Regions from separate parts of the Curtobacterium sp. LFS079 genome, predicted to be linked through region 1. Evidence: riboswitches for the same ligand, from Rfam matches in the RefSeq annotation. Region 1 holds a riboswitch; the other holds the start of a gene.
The links. A riboswitch is a leader RNA that binds a small molecule or an ion and turns the genes downstream of it on or off. The one in region 1 is predicted to bind cyclic di-AMP.
Positions count from the first base shown of each region.

Region 2: linked by a shared signal. The riboswitch ahead of ACNQPB_RS15645 (NlpC/P60 family protein) and the one ahead of ACNQPB_RS19660 (aggregation-promoting factor C-terminal-like domain-containing protein) in region 1 are both predicted to bind cyclic di-AMP.

Region 1 is NZ_JBFPFO010000021.1:694-10,755, reverse strand. It holds gene ACNQPB_RS19680 (winged helix-turn-helix domain-containing protein) at 1-162, opposite strand, end outside; gene ACNQPB_RS19675 (hypothetical protein) at 796-1,653, opposite strand; gene ACNQPB_RS19670 (response regulator transcription factor) at 1,921-2,661, shown strand; gene ACNQPB_RS19665 (sensor histidine kinase) at 2,670-4,145, shown strand; cyclic di-AMP (ydaO/yuaA leader) riboswitch at 4,306-4,480, shown strand; gene ACNQPB_RS19660 (aggregation-promoting factor C-terminal-like domain-containing protein) at 4,484-5,188, shown strand; gene ACNQPB_RS19655 (bifunctional glycosyltransferase family 2/GtrA family protein) at 5,331-6,725, shown strand; gene ACNQPB_RS19650 (ArnT family glycosyltransferase) at 6,722-8,728, shown strand; gene ACNQPB_RS19645 (HAD-IA family hydrolase) at 8,802-9,518, opposite strand; gene ACNQPB_RS19640 (protein-tyrosine phosphatase family protein) at 9,550-9,984, opposite strand; gene ACNQPB_RS19635 (VOC family protein) at 9,998-10,062, opposite strand, start outside.
Region 2 is NZ_JBFPFO010000010.1:82,603-92,664, forward strand. It holds gene fdhD (formate dehydrogenase accessory sulfurtransferase FdhD) at 116-988, opposite strand; gene ACNQPB_RS15615 (FdhF/YdeP family oxidoreductase) at 989-3,301, opposite strand; gene ACNQPB_RS15620 (molybdopterin molybdotransferase MoeA) at 3,388-4,713, opposite strand; gene ACNQPB_RS15625 (DUF6457 domain-containing protein) at 4,710-5,024, opposite strand; gene mobA (molybdenum cofactor guanylyltransferase) at 5,055-5,657, opposite strand; gene ACNQPB_RS15635 (HNH endonuclease) at 5,717-6,217, opposite strand; gene ACNQPB_RS15640 (hypothetical protein) at 6,468-7,823, opposite strand; gene ACNQPB_RS15645 (NlpC/P60 family protein) at 8,344-9,090, opposite strand; cyclic di-AMP (ydaO/yuaA leader) riboswitch at 9,094-9,262, opposite strand; gene ACNQPB_RS15650 (M23 family metallopeptidase) at 9,409-10,062, opposite strand, start outside.

The DNA.
Region 1 (10,062 bases):
GTTGTAGCCCTGGGGAACGTAGCCCGGGGCCTGGCCTGCACCGGCGGGGCCGGGCTGGACGTAGCCGGGGCGACCGCCCAGGCCGGGGCGCAGGCCGGCGTTGGATGCCGCCTTGTTGGCGTTTCGAACAGAGATGTGGACGTATCCGGATGCAACTGACATGGGAGTGCTTACCTCAATGTGAATGGCCGTCATCGCGGCTTCGAATGCTTATACGGTCCCCGCAATGAGTTGGGGAAAGGCGCCCGACGTTGGGCAAGGGACGAATGCCTGGATCTTCTTGGGGTCGGAAGTTAGGCGTACATTCGACAACAGCTCATCGCGATGCCAGCGGGTGCGCTGGTCCCGATTGCTGCGGCTGCAGGTGCTGTTGAGTTCTTGTTCACATTTGAAGTGTGCAACGTAATAAAGGGAACTTGCAAGTAACAAAGCGCAGATCCGTCCACATCCTGAGACGCGAAGGACTATTGTGCGCTAAATCACAATTTCAGAATGACCAAATGTGACCGACTTCGGTTCGTCACAATCCCATACCCAAGTGAAATAATCGAAGATCCTTCGCCTTGGAAGGCCATTTTGGAATCTTGGGGCAGAATCTCCCGGTCCGCCAGAATCTCAAGATATGAAACATCTCTTGTCCAATCGGGATTCCGCTCCTTCCGGAAAATTTTCTCTGAAACGTCTGCTAGGAGCCCCGGAGAAGACTGGCGGGTGTGACTGAAGGGTCTGGGGTGACTCCGGACTGCCGCCCGGAGCCACCGACCGAGGCCCCTCCAGCGTCCGCTTTTTCTGAAGTCAGTTGCTGGAGGACCCTGTGCCGGGCCCGGTGCCGGCTCCTGTGCCGTTCGATGTTCCCGTGACCAGTTGGATGGTCTCGGCCGTGTAGTTTCCGGATTCCTGCAGCGCAGCGATCCGCACGCTGTCGCCGCTTTGCACGTCCGAAATGCTCAGGGTGTTTCCCTGGTTCATCCCGCGTTGCATGCCCTGCGACACCACGAGGTCGCTGCCGAGGCTGTAGCTGCGGGTGAATCCGTCCCCGCTCTTGACCGTGATGGAATCGTTCGAAACCGCCGTCACCGTGCCGGACTGCGAAGCCATGTTCACGTATTTCCCGTTCCGCAGGATCACGTATTCGGAATGGACCGCAGCCGCCAGTCCACCGGCGCCCATGCCCAGTCCGTCCGGCGCAAAGCCGCCGCCGTTCATGCCCAAACCGCCCGGCCCGCCCTGGGCCGACATCCCGTTCTGCCCGGCCATGCCACCGGCGCCCTGGGTTCCGGCACCGGCTGCCGCCCCGTTGCCCGCTGCATAGACTCCGGCAGCGGTTGCTCCGGCAACGACGACGGCGACGCCTCCTGCGATGAGCCCCTTCTTCAGGGTCCACTTACCGGAGATACCCCCGCCCGGCGCGGTTGGCCCCGCGCTCCGGCCGGGCGCCACACCCCAGCCGGCGGACGGCTGCCCAGACGGCGCACCCCAGCCGGCCGGGGCTTGGGCCTGTGGCGTCGGGGTGCCCCAACCGGCCGAAGGTTCGGCCGCCGTCGGGAATTGCCCAGGCTGAACCGGCTGGAAGGCCTGCCGGTTTTCCGGCTCCCGGGCACCGGTGGCCGGTCCGTCGGGGGCGGGGGTTGCGGGAGGATCCTGTCGTTCCATGGTCTTCTCCGAATCTTTGGGATGGGATCGTTGTCCCACCCAGACTCAGCCGCATTGCTGTGCACGGGCTGTGTCGCACGGAAGCCGCTCCTGTGAGCACAGGCGAATCTTCGCTCCGTTCGGGGCCTTCGCTGGGCCCACGCCGCCTGGGTTCCCTGGCCGAAGCGGAGCGAGGTTAGGGAGGCGGTGGGGACTACGCTTAGGACTCACAGCCTGCTCACAGGAAGCGCAAAGCGGCAGCAAACGGCCAGATCGGAGGCTTGTCCCATGGCATCCTCGCACTCCTCCACCAACAACCTTCCGCAGCTCAGCCACCCGGACGGCTCCCCCATCCGCGCCCTGGTGGTTGACGACGAACCAAGCCTCGCGGAACTGATGAGCATGGGCCTGCGCATGGCCGGCTGGTCGGTCGAAGTAGCCGGAGACGGCCCGGCCGCGGTCAGGCTTGCCAAGGACTTCCGCCCGGACGTACTGGTGCTGGACGTCATGCTTCCAGGGTTCGACGGCGTGGAGCTGCTGGGCAGGATCCGCGCCTTTGCGCCGGAAGTTCCGGCGCTTTTCCTCACCGCCAAGGACGACGTCAAGGACCGCATCACGGGGCTGGCCGCAGGCGGGGACGACTACGTCACCAAGCCGTTCAGCATGGAGGAAGTCCTGCTGCGCCTGCACCGCCTGGTGCAGCGCTCGGGCGTGGCCGCCATGGACACCGCGGAGCTGGTGGTGGGCGACCTTACGCTGAACGTCGACACCCGCGAGGTGTCCCGCGCCGGGCAGGACATCGCGCTCACCGCCACCCAGTTCGAGCTCCTGCGCTACCTCATGGAGAACCCGCGGCGGGTCATCAGCAAGGCCCAGATCCTGGACCGCGTCTGGGACTACGACTTCGGCGGTCAGGCCAACATCGTGGAACTGTACATTTCCTACCTGCGCAAGAAGATCGACGCCGAGCACCCGCCGATGATCCACACCGTGCGCGGCGCGGGCTACGTCATCAAGCCCGCCGAATAGGGGCCGGCGTGTCCAAGCTTTCCGGAGCACCCCGGCAGCCCGGCCGGTATTGGCTGAACCCTGCCACCTGGCATCTGCGCACCCGGCTGATCCTCGTTTCCATGGCCCTCCTGGTGGCAATCTGCGGAGCCGTCGGGATCGTCAGTTACGCCTCCATGGACCTTTTCCTGACCCGGCAGCTGGACGAACAGCTGTCGCAGGCGGCGCACCGGGCAACCGAGTTCGGCAGGCCGCCGTCGGGAAACCCCAACCGGGGCCCCGACCCGCTGGACGCCCGCGGCCAGGGGGCCGGAACGCTCAATGCAAGGATCCTGGGATCAACGGTCAACAGCGCCGGATTCATCGACCCCGACGGGGTCCGGGCCGATCTCTCGGCCGCGGACAAGCAGGTCCTCCTGCAATTGCCCGGCAACGGCCTGCATGTGGACCGCACGCTGTCCAACGGAGATTACCGGCTGGTGGCGACGGAAACTCCCTACGGCGACACCATCGTCACCGGGCTGCCGCTGGGGGCGAAACAAGGTACCGAAGCCTCGCTGGTGTTGACCATGGTGCTGGTGTCCCTGGGCGGGTTGGGGCTGATCGGCCTCGCCGGGACCGTCATGATCCGGCGGACCATGCGCCCGCTGGAGCAGCTTTCCGAGGTGGCCACCAAGGTTTCGCGGCTTCCGCTCGACGCCGGCGAGGTGGCCTTGGCGGTGCGTGTCCCGAAAGCTGCTGCCCACCCCGGCACCGAAGTAGGCAGCGTGGGGCACGCCCTGAACCTCATGCTGGACAATGTCTCCAACGCACTTGAAGCCCGCCAGTTGAGCGAGACGAGGGTGCGCCAGTTCGTGGCCGACGCGTCCCACGAGCTCCGCACCCCGCTCACCGCGATCCGCGGCTACACCGAACTGCTGCGGATGACCGAGAACTTCAGCGAGGACGGCCGAAAATCCCTGGGCCGGGTGCAAAGCCAGTCCGAACGCATGACGGCGCTGGTGGAGGACCTCCTGCTGCTGGCCCGCCTGGACGAAGGAAAGCCGGTGACATTCGGCGACTTGGACCTCACCCAGCTGGTGGTCGAAACCGTCAGCGACGAGAAGGTCATGGCCCCGGGGCACGTGTGGCAGCTGGAGCTTCCGGACGAACCTCTGACGGTCCGCGGCGACGCCACCCAGCTCCACCAGGTCCTGGCCAACCTGCTTTCCAATGCCCGCAAGCACACTGCAGACGGAACCACTGTGACCACCGGGGTGATGCGTTCGGCCGACGGCACCGCGGTGATCACCGTGACCGACGACGGCGCCGGCATCCCGCCGGAGTTCCAGGACCGGATCTTCTCCCGCTTTGCCCGGGCCGACACCGCCCGGACCGGCACCGAAGGCAGCTCGGGCCTTGGCCTGTCGATCGTCGAATCGATCGTGCGTGCGCACGGGGGTTCGGTGGAGGTCAGCTCCCGTCCGGGCCGCACCGAATTCGCCGTGCGGCTGCCGCTTCCCTGACACGCGCCTGAACCCACGACGCCGGAGCGCGCCTGCGCAAGGCGACTCACCGCCGTCGTGATCTCCGTTACCTAAATGTGACTTTCGCGCGACGGTCCTGTACCGTCGAAAGGGTGCGCCGGATAGTTCAGGCCACCACCGGGCAGTCGCCGAGCTCTGCCGCTCCCCGGTGCCCCAACATTCCGGGCAGAGACGGGGGACCCAGAGTCTCCGGACCGCCAACCGTTCATGGCAGGTCCTTGGGGTGAAGCCGCAGAACCAGAATCTCCGCTGGTGTGCGGCCGGATGACCTCATCCGAACCCGACAGCTAACTCCGCAGGCGTTGAGAGGTATACCCATGTCTCCTGCCAAGGATCAGTCGCGCCTGCATGGGCGCCGCCGGGCGGACGCTTCCGCTCCGCGCACCGTTCTGAAGAAAGCTGCCGCCCTGCGCAGCACCAGCCAGCGCCTCGCCGTCACGGCCGGCGTGTTGGCCTTGGTCGTGGGCGCCGGTGCCGCCGGACAGGCCGCCAACCAGACCTTCGATGCCAGCCGGGCTTCCGAGTCCGCGCCGCAGGCGAGCGCCGCCGCAACGGCGTCGGCAACTCCCAGTGCCACGCCTTCGGACGCGCTGAAGGCGGCCGCAAAGCCCGCGGCCGGGAAGCCTGCCGCCCCGAAGGCCGCGCCAAAGCCTGCACCGGTAAAGGTCGCCGCCGCCCCCAAGCCCGCCGCTCCCGCGAAACCCGCACCCGTGAACGACCCCGCGGCTGCGCAGGCCTACGCCGCGAGCCTGCTCTCCTCCTTCGGCTGGGGCCCGGGCGAGATGGATTCGCTGCGGATCCTGTGGACCAGGGAGTCGAACTGGACCACCACGGCCACCAACGTCTCCAGCGGCGCATATGGAATCGTGCAGTCCCTGCCCGGCACCAAGATGGCCACTGAGGGCGCGGACTGGCAGACCAACTTCAGGACCCAGATCCGATGGGGCCTGAAGTACATCCAGGAACGCTACGGATCGCCGTCGGCAGCGCTTGCCTTCCACTACGCCAACAACTGGTACTAAGCCGGCACGCCCGGCCACAATGGCACCGCAGAGCGGCCCGTCCCTTCATAGGGACGGGCCGCTCTTGCATCCCCGCCACTTCCACAGGCGCAACACAGCCGGGACCTAAAGCACGCAAATCCCGCGCCGTCACTGTGGATCCATGGCACTCACAGACTCAACTCCCGCAAGCGCAGACTGCGCGGTCCCGCCACAGGGAACCCGCCGCAGCACCTTCCGGCACGCTCCCGCCGATTCCCGCCCCGGCACGGCAACCCTGCTCCGCCACGCTCCCGTGGACACCCGTTCCGGGACCGCCGTCCTCGACGTCACCATCCCCGTCTTCAACGAGGAGCGCGACCTCGAAGAGTGCGTACGCAGACTCCACGGCCACCTCCGGGCAAGCTTCCCGCATCCTTTCCGGATCACCATCGCGGACAACGCCAGCACGGACGCCACGCTGAAAATCGCCGAGCGCCTGGGCCGGGAACTGCCCGAAGTGCTCGCGGTCCACCTCGGCGAGAAGGGCCGAGGCAACGCCCTGCGGAAAGTCTGGCTGGCCTCCCCGGCACCCGTGCTTGCCTACATGGACGTGGACCTCTCCACGGACCTCGCCGCCCTGGCACCGCTGCTGGCGCCGCTGATTTCGGGACATTCGGACCTGGCGATCGGAACCCGGCTGACCCGCAGTTCCCGGGTAGTCCGCGGGCCCAAACGGGAATTCATCTCCCGCAGCTACAACCTGATCCTGCAGTCCCTCATGGGTGCCCGGTTCAGCGACGCCCAATGCGGCTTCAAAGCCATCCGGGCCGACGTGGCGCAGCGGATCCTCCCGCACACCCTGGACAAGGAGTGGTTCTTCGACACCGAACTGCTGGTCCTGGCCGAACGCTGCGGGCTGCGCGTCCACGAGGTGCCCGTCGACTGGATCGACGATCCCGATTCCAGCGTGGACGTGGTCCGCACAGCCTTGGCCGACCTCCGCGGAATGGCCCGGCTGAGCCGCGACCTGCTCAGCGGCCGCATCCCGGTTCCCGAGCTCCGCGCAGCCCTCGCTCGCGGTCCGTTGCCCGCCGCCGACCGCGCGGCCGAGAAGAACCCGCGCAACAGGCTCTTCGGCCAGCTGGTGCGTTTCGGCGCGATCGGCGCCGCGTCCACCCTGGCTTACCTGTTCCTCTTCCTGTTCTGCCGTGGCTTTATGGACCCGCAGCTGGCCAACTTCCTGGCATTGCTGGTGACAGCCATCGCCAACACCGGCGCCAACCGCCGCTTCACGTTCGGCATCCAGGGCGGCGGCGCCATGCGGCACCATTTCGAGGGACTCCTGGTGTTCGGCATCGGCCTTGGGCTGACCTCCGGTGCCCTCGCCCTGGTGCATAACGGTACGACGGCGCCCGAACGTTGGGTGGAAGTCGTCACCGTCGTGGGGGGGAACCTCGCCGCCACGGTCCTGCGCTTCCTGCTGTTCCGGCTGTGGGTGTTCCGGCCGCGGCCGGCGCCCCCGGCCGGAGAGACTACAGATTCCCGTCCCGTCGAAGCAGAAACGGCAGCCCGATGACCTCCACCATGACGCCCGCTACCCCGGCCTCGCCCGCCACCCCGGCGGCCGTCACCCGCGAGCAGGAACACCCGAGCAGAACCGGCTGGTCCCGGCTCGCCTTCGGCGGGCAGCCCCCCTGGGTGCGGCCATCCGCCGTCGGGCTGCTGCTGGCCACAGCGGTGCTGTATCTGTGGAACCTCGCGGCCACCGGCTACGCCAACTCCTTCTACGCCGCCGCCGTGCAGGCTGGCACCAAGGACTGGACCGCCCTGCTTTTCGGTTCGCTCGACGCCGGCAACGCCATCACGGTGGACAAGCCGCCGGCCTCGCTGTGGATCCCTGCCCTCGCGGGCCGCGTGTTCGGCTTCTCGCCGCTGAGCATGCTGGTTCCGCAGGCACTCATGGGCGTGGCCGCCGTCGGGCTCCTGTACCTGGCGGTGAAGCGGGTGTCCGGTCCCGCGGCGGGGCTGCTGGCCGGCGGCGCGCTGGCTCTCACCCCGGTGGCCGCGCTGATGTTCCGCTTCAACAACCCGGACGCCATGCTCACCCTGTGCCTGGTCCTGGCCGCATATCTCACCACCCGGGCCATCGAACAGGCCGGCTGGAAATGGCTCGCGGCCGCCGGCGCGGTGATCGGACTCGCGTTCCTGACAAAGATGCTGCAGGGCTTCCTGGTGGTGCCCGGCCTGGGGCTGGCCTATCTGTGGGCCGCGCCCACCACGCTGCGCCGCCGGCTGCTGCACCTGCTCGGTGCGCTGGGCGGAATCCTCGTGGTGGCGGGCAGCTACATCGCGTTGTTCCAACTCACCCCGGCGTCGGCCCGGCCGTACATGGCGGGGTCGGAGAACAACAGCTTCCTGGAACTGACCTTCGGCTACAACGGCCTGGGCCGCATCACCGGCTCGGGCGAAGGCATGCCCGGCGGGGGCGGCATGGGCGGCGGTGCGGGCGGAGGCATGGGCGGCGGTGCGGGCGGGAACGCCGGCTTCGGCGGCGCGGCCGGGCTGCTGCGCATGTTCGGCACCAGTTTCGGCGCCGAGGTCTCGTGGCTGCTTCCGGCCTCGTTGATCCTGCTGGCCGCGGGGCTGTGGTTCACCCGCCGCGAGGTCCGGACCTCCCGGACCCGCGCCGCGCTCCTGCTGTGGGGCGGCTGGCTGCTGGTCACGGCGGGCATCTTCAGCTTCATGAGCGGGATCGTTCACCCGTACTACGCGGTGGCGCTGGCTCCGGCGATCGCGGCCCTGGTGGGCATCGGCGGCGTGGAGCTCTGGCGCGGCCGGGTGCACTGGCCGGCCCGGGCGGTGCTCGCCGCCCCGGTCCTTGCCGGCTCGATCTGGTCCGCCGTGCTGCTGGGCCGCGATGCGTCATGGCTGCCCTGGCTGCGGATCGTGGTGGTGCTCCTCGGTGTGCTCGCCGCGGCCGCGCTGCTGCTGCGGGTGGACAGGTTCCGGAAAGCGGCCGCTGCCGCCCTCGTGGTGGCCTCGCTGCTGGCCGGCGGGCTGGGCACGGCTGCCTGGACCATCGCCACCGCGGCGGTGCCGCACACCGGTTCCATCCCGACGTCGGGCCCCTCCTCCGCCGCGATGGGCGGCTTCGGAAACCGCGACGGCGGTGCGGGCGCCATGGGCGGAACAGGCACCGGGGGCGGAACAGGCACCGTGGGCGGCTCCCCCGAGGCCGAGGGCGGCAGCAGCGAACTGACCGCCCTGCTGTCCGCGACCACCACGAAATGGTCCGCGGCGGTGTCCGGAGCGACCCAGGCCGCGAACCTAGAACTCGGCTCCGGCACCAGCGTGATCGCGCTCGGCGGCTGGAACGGCAGCGACCCGTACCCCACGCTGGCGCAGTTCCAGCAGATGGTGGCCAACGGCGAGGTCAGCTACTTCATCACCGGTGGGATGGGCGGCTTCGGCGGCGGCATGGGCGGCCGGGGCGGAAGCTCCGAGGTCGCCACCTGGGTGGCCGCGAACTTCCAGGCCGAAACCGTGGGCACCTCCACGGTGTACAAGCTGGCGAAGTAGGCCGGCGATGACTACCTACTGGCGACCGCAGCACTGCACTTCTGGGGACTGGGCGCCTCGGGCTGCTGGGCTCCTAGAAGCTGAGTTCGATCCGCGGGCGGCCGTCGGCGTCCAGGGTGACGGCAGCCGAGACCCCCGAGTAGTCCCGGATGCGGGGCAGCCCGTCCGCGGCGGTACCACCGCCGCCGCCCACCACCACGGTGCGCATACCCGCGGCCCGCGCCGCGGCGATCCCGGCCGGGGCGTCTTCGAAGACCACTGCGTCAGCGGGATCGACGCCGAGCAGGGCGGCCGCCGTGAGGTAGCCTTCCGGGTCCGGTTTGCCGCAGGTGACCGCCTCGGCAGTGACCGCCGTCGGCGGCATCTCCAGGCCGGCGGCCCGCATGCGGACCTCCGCAAGTATCCGGTCCGCCGAAGTGACCAGCGCGACGGCGTCAGGCGGCAGGGCGTGCAGGAACGCTTCAGCCCCGGGTAGAGCCACGACACCTTCCGTGCGGGTGCGCTCCATCCCGCCGAGCTCCTCGGTGAGGGCCTCGACGTCGGCGCCGGCCAGGGCGAAACGGCGCACGGTATCCCGGGCCTGCACGCCGTGCGCGGTCCGCAGGATTTCGGCGTAGTCCAGTCCATAGCGGGCGGCGAACTCACCCCAAACCTGCTCCACGACCGCCGTCGAATCCACCAGGGTGCCGTCCATGTCGAACAGCACGGCACGGACGGTCAGGACGGTCGGTGCGGCGATCGGTGCGGCGTCCGGTGCGAGGGTCGGTGCGGCGTCCGCGGGAAGGCTCATGGTTCCATCCTGCCCGATGCCGGGCAATTCCCTATTTCCGGAGGAAGCGGCTGACATACCAGCGCTGCCAGGGCGCCTCGACTGCGTGTTGTTTGTAGTGCTGCCGGACAAAGGCCACGGCCTGGCCAGGAGGAATGCCGTCCAAGACCGCGATGCACGCGAGGGCCGTGCCGGTCCTCCCCAGGCCACCCATGCAGGCGATCTCGACCCGTTCGGATTCGGCACGGCGCCACGCCATGCGGAGGGCTTCCCGGGCGCCCCGCCGGTCAACCGGCAGCCAGAAGTCAGGCCACCGCACCCAAGCGGACTCCCAATCCACGGCGGGCGGGGGCTTGCCGAGCAGGTACACCGCGAAGTCGGGCCGCTGCCCGGCGGGAAGCGGCTTGCCGAGGGCCCGGCCCCGGATCAGGCGGCCCGACGGCAGGGCCATGACGCCGGGTGCGTCCGGTTCCCACGTTTCAGGCATGCCGGCTCCCGGGCTACACGTTGTATTCCGGAGCTTCCGTGTTCGGCGTGGCCCCTTCCATCCCGGCCTTCTCCGGGG
Region 2 (10,062 bases), on a different contig from region 1:
TTGTCATGGTGCGGACAAAGCTGCGCGGAACAGCGTTTCCATTCGATGGATAAAAATCTACGTCGTCAACGGCCAATCGCCAAGTGATTGCCGACTCTCTCTGCAGCCGGGTGTGTCAGGCCCGGGACGCCGCACCGCTCAGCAGCCGCTCGCTTCCCGCGTAGACGTTCAGGCTGGTGCGGCGGCTGAAACCGACGAGGGTCACACCGGTTTCTTCGGCAAGCTGCACTGCCAGGCTGGAGGGAGCACTGACCGCGGCCAGCATCGGAATTCCGGCCAGGGCGGCTTTCTGCACCAGTTCGAAGGAGGCGCGTCCGGAAACCTGCAGCACCGTACCCGACAAGGGGAGCTTGCCTTCGCGCAGCGCCCAGCCCACCACCTTGTCGACGGCGTTGTGCCGGCCCACGTCCTCGCGCAGGCACAGCAGTTCCGCGGCTCCGTCCTCGTCGATCCGGAACAGCCCTGCCGCGTGCACGCCGCCGGTCTTGTCGAACACCGCCTGGGCTTCGCGGAGCCGGTCAGGCAGGGCGGCGACCGTTTCCACCGGAACCCGGAGGCCGTCGTCGGCGGTGTTATGTCGCAGGGTCTTGCGCACGGCCTCGATCGAATCGGTGCCGCAGATACCGCAGGAACTCGAGGTGTAGACATTGCGTCCGGTGTCCGGCAGGACGACGTCGGGCCGGAGCTGGGCTTCCACCACATTGAAGGTCTGCACGCCGTCCTCGTCTTCGCCGGCGCAGAAGCGCAGGGAGACCAGTTGCGCCGGATCCCAGATCACGCCTTCGGACACCAGGAAGCCGGCAACAAGGTCGAAGTCGTCGCCGGGAGTGCGCATGGTGACGGAGAAGGACATCCGGCCCAGGCGGATCTCCAGGGGCTCCTCGACGGCGAGCACGTCCTCCCGGTACCGGACCGGATGCTCGGCGGCCTGGGGGGAGCCGTCCAGCACGAACTTATGGACCTTGCGGCGCTGGGTCATGCGTCCCATTCAGCTGCCCTCCGGGGTTGAAACATGGTTCACGAAGCGCACCACCATGGCCTTGAAGCCGGGCGTGTTCGATTCCCGGGCCACCAGTTCGCGGTGCACCAGGGCATTGGCTTCCGGGAAGTACGCTGCAGCGCTCCCGCGGGCCGTGGGGTAGGCGATCAGGCGGAACTTGTCAGCGCGGCGCTCACTGCCGGCAAAGGTGGAGATCACGTCCACCATGTCACGGTCCTTGAAGCCAAGCCGGCCAAGGTCTTCCGGATGCACCAGAATCACCCGACGGCCGTCGGACACCCCGCGGTAACGGTCGTCCAAGCCGTAGAAGGTGGTGTTGTACTGGTCGTGGCTGCGCATGGTCTGCAGGATCAGATGGCCTTCCGGAGCCTCAAGGTACTCCAGCGGGCTCACGGTGAATCGGCCCTTGCCGATATCCGTGGCGAAGGTCCGCGTGTCCCGCGGCGGGTTGGGCAGCACGAAGCCGTTCTTGTTCCGGACGCGGGCGTTGAAATCCTCGAAGCCCGGAATGGTACGCGAGATGTGGTCGCGGATGACGCCGTAGTCCTCGGCCATGGCCCGCCAGTCCACCGGGTGGTCGTCGCCCAGGACGGCCTGGGCCATCCGGGCTACGATCACCGGTTCGCTCAGCAGGTGCCCGGACACCGGCTCCAGGCGGCCCTGGGTCTTGTGGATGACGGACATCGAGTCTTCAACGGACAGGAACTGGCGGCCGCCCGGGTGCTTGTCATCGGTGTCGGTGCGGCCGAGCGTGGGCAGGATCAGGGATGTCTTGCCGTGGACGACGTGCCCGCGGTTGGGCTTGGTGGAAATGTGCACGGTCAGGCCGGCCTTCCGCAGCCCCGCTTCCAAGGCTTCAGTGTCCGAGCCCGCGGCGGCAAAGTTGCCGCCCATCGAGACGAAGACGTCGATGTCGCCGTTTTCCAGGGCGTGTTGGGTTTCCACGGAGTCGTAGCCGTGCTCGCGGGGCATGGTGAAGCCGAACTCCTGGTCCAGGGCGAGGAGGAACGCCTCCGTCGGCTTTTCCCAGATACCCATGGTGCGGTCGCCCTGCACGTTCGAGTGTCCGCGGACCGGGCAGGCACCGGCGCCCGTCTTGCCGAAGTTGCCCTGCAGCAGGAGCAGGTTGATGATCTCCCGCAGCGTGTCCACGGAATGCGGCTGCTGAGTCAGCCCCAGCGCCCAGCAGATGATCGTTGCCTTGGAAGATGCCAGCATGCCGGCGATCTTGGTGATTTCCCTACGGTCAAGTCCGGTTGCCTTCTCCGTGACTTCCCAATCCAGGGTGGAACGGGCCTCGGCGTAGGCTTCGAATCCGACCGTCTGTGCCTCGATGAACGCCCGGTCCACCACGGTGCCAGGATTGCGCTTCTCTTCTTCCAGCAGCAGGTGGCCCAGCGCCTGGAACAACGCGAGGTCACCGCCCACCTTGATCTGCAGGAACTCGTCCGCAATGGTCGTTCCGCCGCCGATGACGCCGTTGAGCGTCTGGGGGTCCTTGAAGTTGAGCAGGCCGGCCTCGGGCAGCGGGTTCACGGCCACCACCTTGCCTCCGTTGCCCTTGCATTCCTTCAGCGCGGACAGCATGCGCGGGTGGTTGGTGCCCGGGTTCTGCCCGACGACGAACACCAGCTGCGCCTCGTGGATGTCCTCCAGGGAGACGGTGCCCTTGCCGATACCTATGGTCGGGTTCAGGGCCGAGCCCGAGGACTCGTGGCACATGTTCGAGCAGTCCGGCAGGTTGTTCGTGCCCAGCGAGCGGGCGAACAACTGGTACATGAACGCGGTCTCGTTCGCCGTCCGGCCCGAGGTGTAGAACACGCAGCGATCCGGCGTCGACGCTGCTATGTGTTCGGCGATCAGGGCAAAGGCGTCGCCCCAGCTGATCCGCGAGTAGTGTGTGTCCCCTGGACGCAGGACCACGGGTTCGGTGATGCGTCCCTGGCTGCCAAGCCAGTACTCGGTCTTGTCGTCCAGTTCAGCCAGCGAATGCGCGGCCCAGAATTCCGGGGTGACGGTGCGGGTGGTGCTTTCCTCGGCGATGGCCTTGGCGCCGTTTTCACAGAACTCGGCCGGGCTGCGCCGTCCGGTGATGGACTCGGGCCATGCACAGCCCGGGCAGTCGAAACCGTCACGTTGGTTGACCCGCAGCATGGAACGCACAGTCCGGCTGACACCGGCCTGCGCGAGCCCCCGCTCCAAGGCCACCGTTACAGCTTTGACGCCAGCTGCGGAGCGCTTGGGCTCGTGGATCTGGAGGTCATCTTCGTTGATGTCCTGTTGGGGCGCGTGCCTGTTCATAGGACCATCATGGCAAGCACGCAGATGTGATGCCACTGATGCCCGACATCCGGGCAGGACGGCGGATCCGGGTATCGCGGGCCGGTTCAGGCATCCAGTGCGCTCCAGTCCACCGGGCCGGACGGGGCCTTCCGCGCCGGCTTCGCGGTTTTCCGCGGCTTCTCTTCCGGGTTCGGCGCGGGAAGCGGCGGCCCCCACGGCAAGGGGAAGGCCGGCACAGGGGCCCCGAGCTGCACGCCGTGCGGGGGGACCACCATGACGCCGTCAGCGCCCGCCAGGCCGCGCATCATCCCGGAGCCCGCATGCTGGGCCGGGGATGCCAGGCCATAGACGAACTTGAACGGGATCAGCCGGGTGCGGCCCGGCTGGGCGTCGAGCGTGGCGCCGCAGGGGACTTCGCCCACCTCGCCAAGGCTTTCGTGGCCCAGGGCCGCCAGCAACGGCGCCCCCACGGTGAACAGCACCATCATTGCCGCCAGTGGATTGCCCGGCAGACCCAGCACGAAGCGGCCGTCCGGCAGTTCGGCCAGCACGGCCGGGTGCCCCGGCCGCATCGCGATGCCGTCAATCAGCAGCCGCCCGCCCAGTTCCGCGACGGCCTTGCGCAGGTGGTCCGTACCCGAGCGCCCGGTTCCGCCGGTGGTAATGACGACGTCGGCCGGCGCGGTTTCCGGAGTCGACTCACCTTCCCGGAACGCTTCGAGCCATTCGTCGTAGGAGTCGCCGGCCCTCAGCTCGCCGCCTCGGATCCCGCCCAGGAGTTCGACGACGGCGCCCAGCTGCGGGCCGAAGGTGTCACGGACCTGTCCGGGCGCGGGGACTCCTTCTGTGACGACCTCCGAGCCGGTGAACAGGAACTTGACCAGCGGTTTGCCGAGCACTGTGAGTTCGTCGCATCCGGCCAGCGCGGCTACAGCGAGGTGCGCCGGGTTGAGCACGGTTCCGGCCTTGATGAGGATCTCCCCGGCAGCGGCTTCTTCGCCGGCACGGCGGATGTGCTGCCCGTTGCGGGGCTCCCCCGGCTTGGCGCCTCCGCCCAGCGCCAGGACCGGCAGGCCGTCGTCGTCGGTGGCAATCACGCCGCTTTCGCTGCGCAATACGGCTTTGGCCCCGGGCGGGATCAGGCCGCCGGTGACGATGGGGCTTGCCTGGTGGGGTGCAAGGCGATGGCCGGGCTCGGCGAGGATCCACGGACCGCTCCCGTTGACCGCCCAGCCGTCCATGGCCGACGAGGCGTAATGCGGCAGGTCCTGCAGTGCGCGGACATCCCCGGCAAGGGTGCGGCCCAGCGCTTCAGCCAAAGGGACGGGCCCGGCGGGGATGGGAGCCGCGCAGTCGAAGGCGAGTTGCCTTGCTTCGTCCCAAAGATGATCCAGGTGGCCGTGATCGTGTGGGGCCTCCGCATCCGTCATCCGGCGTCGGATTCCGCAGTGCCCGATTCCCCAGTGCCGGATTCCGCAGCATAGTCCTTGGAGAGCTTGCGGGCCAGGGCCATCGCGGCGTCCATGGACGTCTTCTGGTCCGCCTGGCCGGAACCGGCGGCGAGGCCGGCGGCCAGGCCCGCCACGAAGGTGGTCAGCGGGGCGGCCGGGCGCACCACCGAGTGGGCGGCGACGCCGGCGAGGGACAGCACGGCGTCGATGTCGACCTGGGTGTCTTCGAGTTCAAAGGCCTGCAGCAGGGACCTGCACCATTCTTCGAGGGTTTCTTCCTGGCTCTTCACGATGCGCCTCCACGTCCGGTGCAACTGGTGTCACGACGGGCCGCCGTGCACGCCGAGCGCAGCGGCATCGTCCCAGGTATCCACGTCGTCGGCGGCGTGTTCGGGAACGGCTGCGGTCAGCAAATCAAGACTAGCAAGCAGGCTGAACACCGGGGCGTTCGTTAAGGTCCCCTCAGCGGCCCGCGTGGCGACGGACCGTCGCAGGGCGGCCGTGGCGTACACAGCCAGGAGGGGCTGTTGCCTGCCGTCGGAGGAAACTCCCAGCACGCCGTCGGCCCCGGGACGCTCCGCCAGGGTGGCCAGGAGCGCAGGCACGGCAGTCGCTGCGTGGGGCATGTCGCAGGCCAGCACCAGGACCCAGGGAGCCTGCGGCCTTCCGCTTTTCCCGAGTTCGCCCAGCCCCGCGGCTATCGCCGCGGCGGGCCCGGCGAAGGGCGGATCTTCCCGGACGGTCAGCGCCCCCGGCGGCAGCTTTTCCGGACGGGGCCCGACGACGACCAGCGAACCGGCGCCCAGCGCTGCGGCCATTGCCCGCTCAAGGAGCGTGGCGCCGTCGTACAGCAGCCCGGACTTGGGCACGCCGCCAAGGCGGGAGGACCTGCCTCCCGCGAGGATCACCGCGTCGAATTCCACCCGCCCAGACTACCTGCCACGCCGGCCGCCGATCGTGCCGGGCGGGGCGCGCCAGGAGGTCAGGCCGCCGATTCAGGCAACAGGAAGGGGTCCCAGGCAGGAGCAGGCTTCTCGAGCTCCTTGATCTGCCAGATGGTCCCGGTGGGGGCCGCCGGAGTGAAACGCAGCTTCCAGCCCATCTCGGCCGGAGTGTGGTCACTCTTGTCGTTGTTGCAGCGCAGGCACGCCGCCACCAGGTTTTCCCAGGAATCCGCGCCGCCCCTGGATTTGGGGAGGACGTGGTCAATGGTGTGGGCTGCTTTGCCGCAATAGGCGCACCGGTGCGCATCCCGCCGCAGCACGCCACGGCGGGTGACAGCGGTGATCCGGTTGTATCTCGGCCGGATGTAGCGGTTAAGGAGGATCACGGACGGTCGGCCCAGGATCTCCCGCGGCCCGACGACAGGCTCGTCGCCTTCGGCCACTACGCTAGCTTTTCCGGTGAGCACAAGGACCAGCGCCCGGCGGAAGGTAACTACCGCCAGCGGTTCATATCCAGCATTCAGAACGAGTGTGCGCATGCACGTACCTCTTCACGGCCGCACCCGTCAGGGGCGCGAGGGCCGGCTGCCCTCTGCTTGTACGGGCTGTGGATCGACACCTCAAGAGTAAACATGCAATGGCCGGAACAACGAATCCGCGCGCCCGTTCACGGGAGGTGTCGGGCAATGTTCATGTGCCGGCCATGTGGGGAACGGCCGGTTCCCCTTGGCGCTTAACCCCAAAACCCCCGCCGGCGGGGCGGCCAGCAGGGGTTTTGGGTGAAGCGTCCTAGTGGTAGCGGAACCAGGCGTTACCGGGCGTGACGCCGCTCAAGTCGCCGGGGTTGTTCCTGTCGATCGACCGTGCCAGTGTGCCGTTGAAGTACACCTGCGGCATGGTCCGGATCTGCTGAGTGGGGTAACTGTCCGGGATCTGGATCGCCAAGGCCCCGGAAGCATTTTCGCTCTTGTCGAAGACGGGATCGTGGATTTGCGCATCCAGGAGGTCGGAGTAGGAGTTGCCGAAGGACAAATGCAGGCCCCCGTCGTCCGTCAGCTTCTGATCGGAGTAGCGTCCGGCAACGATCAGCTTGGGACGGAAGTGGCGGATCACACCGGTGGCGTTCTCATGATTGATGCCGCAGGAGGACAGGACTCCCCCGCCCGACCCCTGCGTCCACGTGTGGATGTCTTCGGTGTAGATGTTCTCCGTGTTCCAGAAAGTCACCATTCCGGAAACCCCGTGATGGGCGTACACGCGCTTCACTACGGCATTGCGGGAGTTGTTGAAGCCCAGCGCGGAAGCCCCCACGCGTTCGCCCGTTGCCTCATCCCTGTTGTCGAACTCCACATCCTGGACCAGCATGTTGTCGCAGTGGTTCTGGCCGAGACTGAAAGTCTCACCCGGAGGGTAGTTGCCGTAGCCCCGGTTCGCCCCGTGGAACTTGATCCGCTGGAACGTCGCGTTCGGCGTGTTGGCGATGCCAAAGCCGTTGTAATGGTGTCCCTGCTCCGTGCCGATGAGCGTGAAGTCCTGGAACACCGGCGACTGGTCGCCGTTATCCATGAACCACATGTAGATCGGATTGGTCCCGCTGGACGGCTCAACATAGGCCTGGGTGGACGAATTGGGAACCATCCGGAAACGGGTCACCCCGATGCCGGACCCGGCGATTCCCTTCAAACCGGTGGGAAGACGGATTCCGTCATGCCAGCCGTTGGGGCTCTTGAAGTCGGACCACGTGAATTCCCCTGCCGGGAACGTGATGATCTTTCCGTAGGGCACCTTGTTGAAAACGCTCTGGAGATCATCACCGGGCGTAAAGAGATCTTCGTAACGGACGTACTCGGGACCGGAAGGACGGGTCACTCCTCCAGTATCCGTGGTCGGGGCCGTGGGGTCCGGGGTGGGAGCGGTGGGGTCCGGGGTGGGAGCGGTGGGGTCCGGGGTGGGAGTGGTGGGGTCCGTGTTCCGGCCGTAGACTCCCCAGGCATTACCCCCCGGGTCCTTCGCGGCACCGGTCAGGCCGAAGGTCGCTACAGCTCCTGCCCCTGCGAGGAAGAGGCGGCGGTCCAACGGTTTGGTTTTCAATTGCTGCTTGGCTTTCAGATGCTTCGGGGTCTTCAAATGCTTCGGGTGATTCATGATTTGTTCCTTGTGGGATTAGACGAGGACGAGCCCTGATCCGGGGGACCATCGCGTCCTGACGGAATTTCTTCTTTTGGCGGTTGCCCTATGCCGGGACAGCGGGCACTGGGCCCGTTTGGCGATGTCCTGGGTGCTCCGCATACGCAGACGGCAGGCGCCCCATGGGTGTTGCAGGCAGAATCCGACTTCGTCGCAGGGGCCCACTTGGGTGGGCGAAGCTCGAGTGGATTCGCGGCATGTTTGCGCGCTGAATCGACGGACGGCCAAGGATCTGCGATCCAGTGAGGCCCGATCGGGAAGGTTCAAGTAGCGCGGCGACATCGCCATGCGGGGGACGGCCGCGGGCCGGCCCGCTCAACGCATGGGCCATGGTTTTTCCCTAGTCAACGAATGCCAGGGTGTTTTCAGGAAAAAAGGAGAGGGGACCGGGGCGGCGGTATGCCGGCCCCAATCCCCCTCATCCGGTCGCAGGCGCTCTCAGGCGCCGTCGCAACCGGATTTCAATTCAATTTTTTGACTAGCCGCCGACGCGGATGAAGACCGGGCCGGAGCCGACGTATGCGCTGTAGAGGGCGGTAGTTCCACCGTTCCAGCCGCCGTGCACAGCCATGCCGTTGCCGACGTACACGGCGATGTGGGCCATGCCCATGCCGCCGTTCTGGTAGTAGATCAGGTCGCCGGGCTGGGCCTCGGCGGCGCTGACGGTGCGGCCGAGGGACAGGTAGTCGGCCGGCCAGCCGTGGAAGTGGATGCCGACGGCGGCCAGGGCGTTGCTGGCCAGGGCGGTGCAGTCCTGTGCGACGCCGAGCTGGGCGTAGGCGGCAGCTGCGATCGCGGCACCCTGGCCGCTGGCAGCCTTGGTGGACGGCGCCTGGGTGGAGACGGAAAGCTGGGCAACAGGAGTGTTGTCGGCCGGAGCCGATTCCTGGACCTCGACGGGGGCTTCCTCGACAACCGGGGCCGCAACAGTCTTGACGGCGGGGCGCTCGAACTTGATGGCAACGCTGGAGCCGGCGGAGATGCTTGCCTGCGCGACGGTCTGGACTTCCAGGGTGGAAGCGGCGCTGGATTCGCGGGCAACGTTGGTTTCGGCAGCGTTTGCGGCGACTCCGCTGGTCAGGACCAGGCCGGAAGCGGCGGCGATAACGGCTGCCTGGCGGCCCATGCCGCCTGCGTTGCTGCCAACGGTCTTGGCGAGGACAGCAAGCGATGCAGTCTTGGGGGCTGCGGCACGGTGGCGCGCAGCAATAGTGCGTGAAGACACGTAGAGGCCTCTCCCTATGCCCGCGAGGTAAGCTGTCGGATTCGGATGGGAGTCATCCGGCCGCAGAGCTGTTCCATATGGAAAGATCTGCGACTTAACCCCAAGGCCACCGTGATGATGACCGGAAGTGGGTCCCCCGCCTCTGCCAGACGATGTTTTGCGAACGGATCCTTGAGCAGCGGCAGAGCTAGGCAATCCACTCAAGTGCATCAACTCTCTAGAAGTTGATGCGGTTTAGACGGTACAGCAATTCGGATCGAATGTCACATTCAGGTCACGGCACGTGACAATCATGCGAGAGATCTCCATCAGATCGGGCTACAGCCAGCCCAGCGGTTCGACGACTTGGCCGTTGACCATGACCTCGAAATGCAGGTGGCAGCCGGTGGAGGCGCCGGTGGTGCCGCTCAGGGCAACCACATCGCCCCGGTTGACCGTTTGGCCGACCGTGACGTTGAAGGAGGACAGATGGTTGTAGGTGGTTTCCAGGCCGTTGCCGTGGTCGATCACGACCCGGTTGCCACCGCCATAGGGGTGCCAGCCGGCGAAGGTGACCTTGCCGGAAGCCGCCGCGTAGACGTCGGTGCCACACTGGGCCGCGAAGTCGCGGCCGCGGTGGAATTCGCCGTACCCACCCGTGAACGGATCAATCCGGTAGCCGAAGGGCGAGACGGAAACCATGCTCGCCAGCGGCGCGCCCAGCGTGCCCTTGGAAGATTCCGCTTGGACGGAGCCAGCCGACTGCGCGCTCAGCAACTGGCGAAGCCTGGCGTCCGGGTCGGCCTTGGTGGATACCGCCATGCGGCTGAAGTCGACCTTCGCGCTGGCTGAGACGGAGATCTCGGGCTGGGAGCCCATCGCAGACGCCGAGGAGCCGGCCTCGGAGGCGGCGGTCATCGCACCGCTTCCGGGGAAGGCGACGGTCATAAGGAGACCGGTGGCAGCAAGTGCAACGCCGGCTTTCTGACCCAC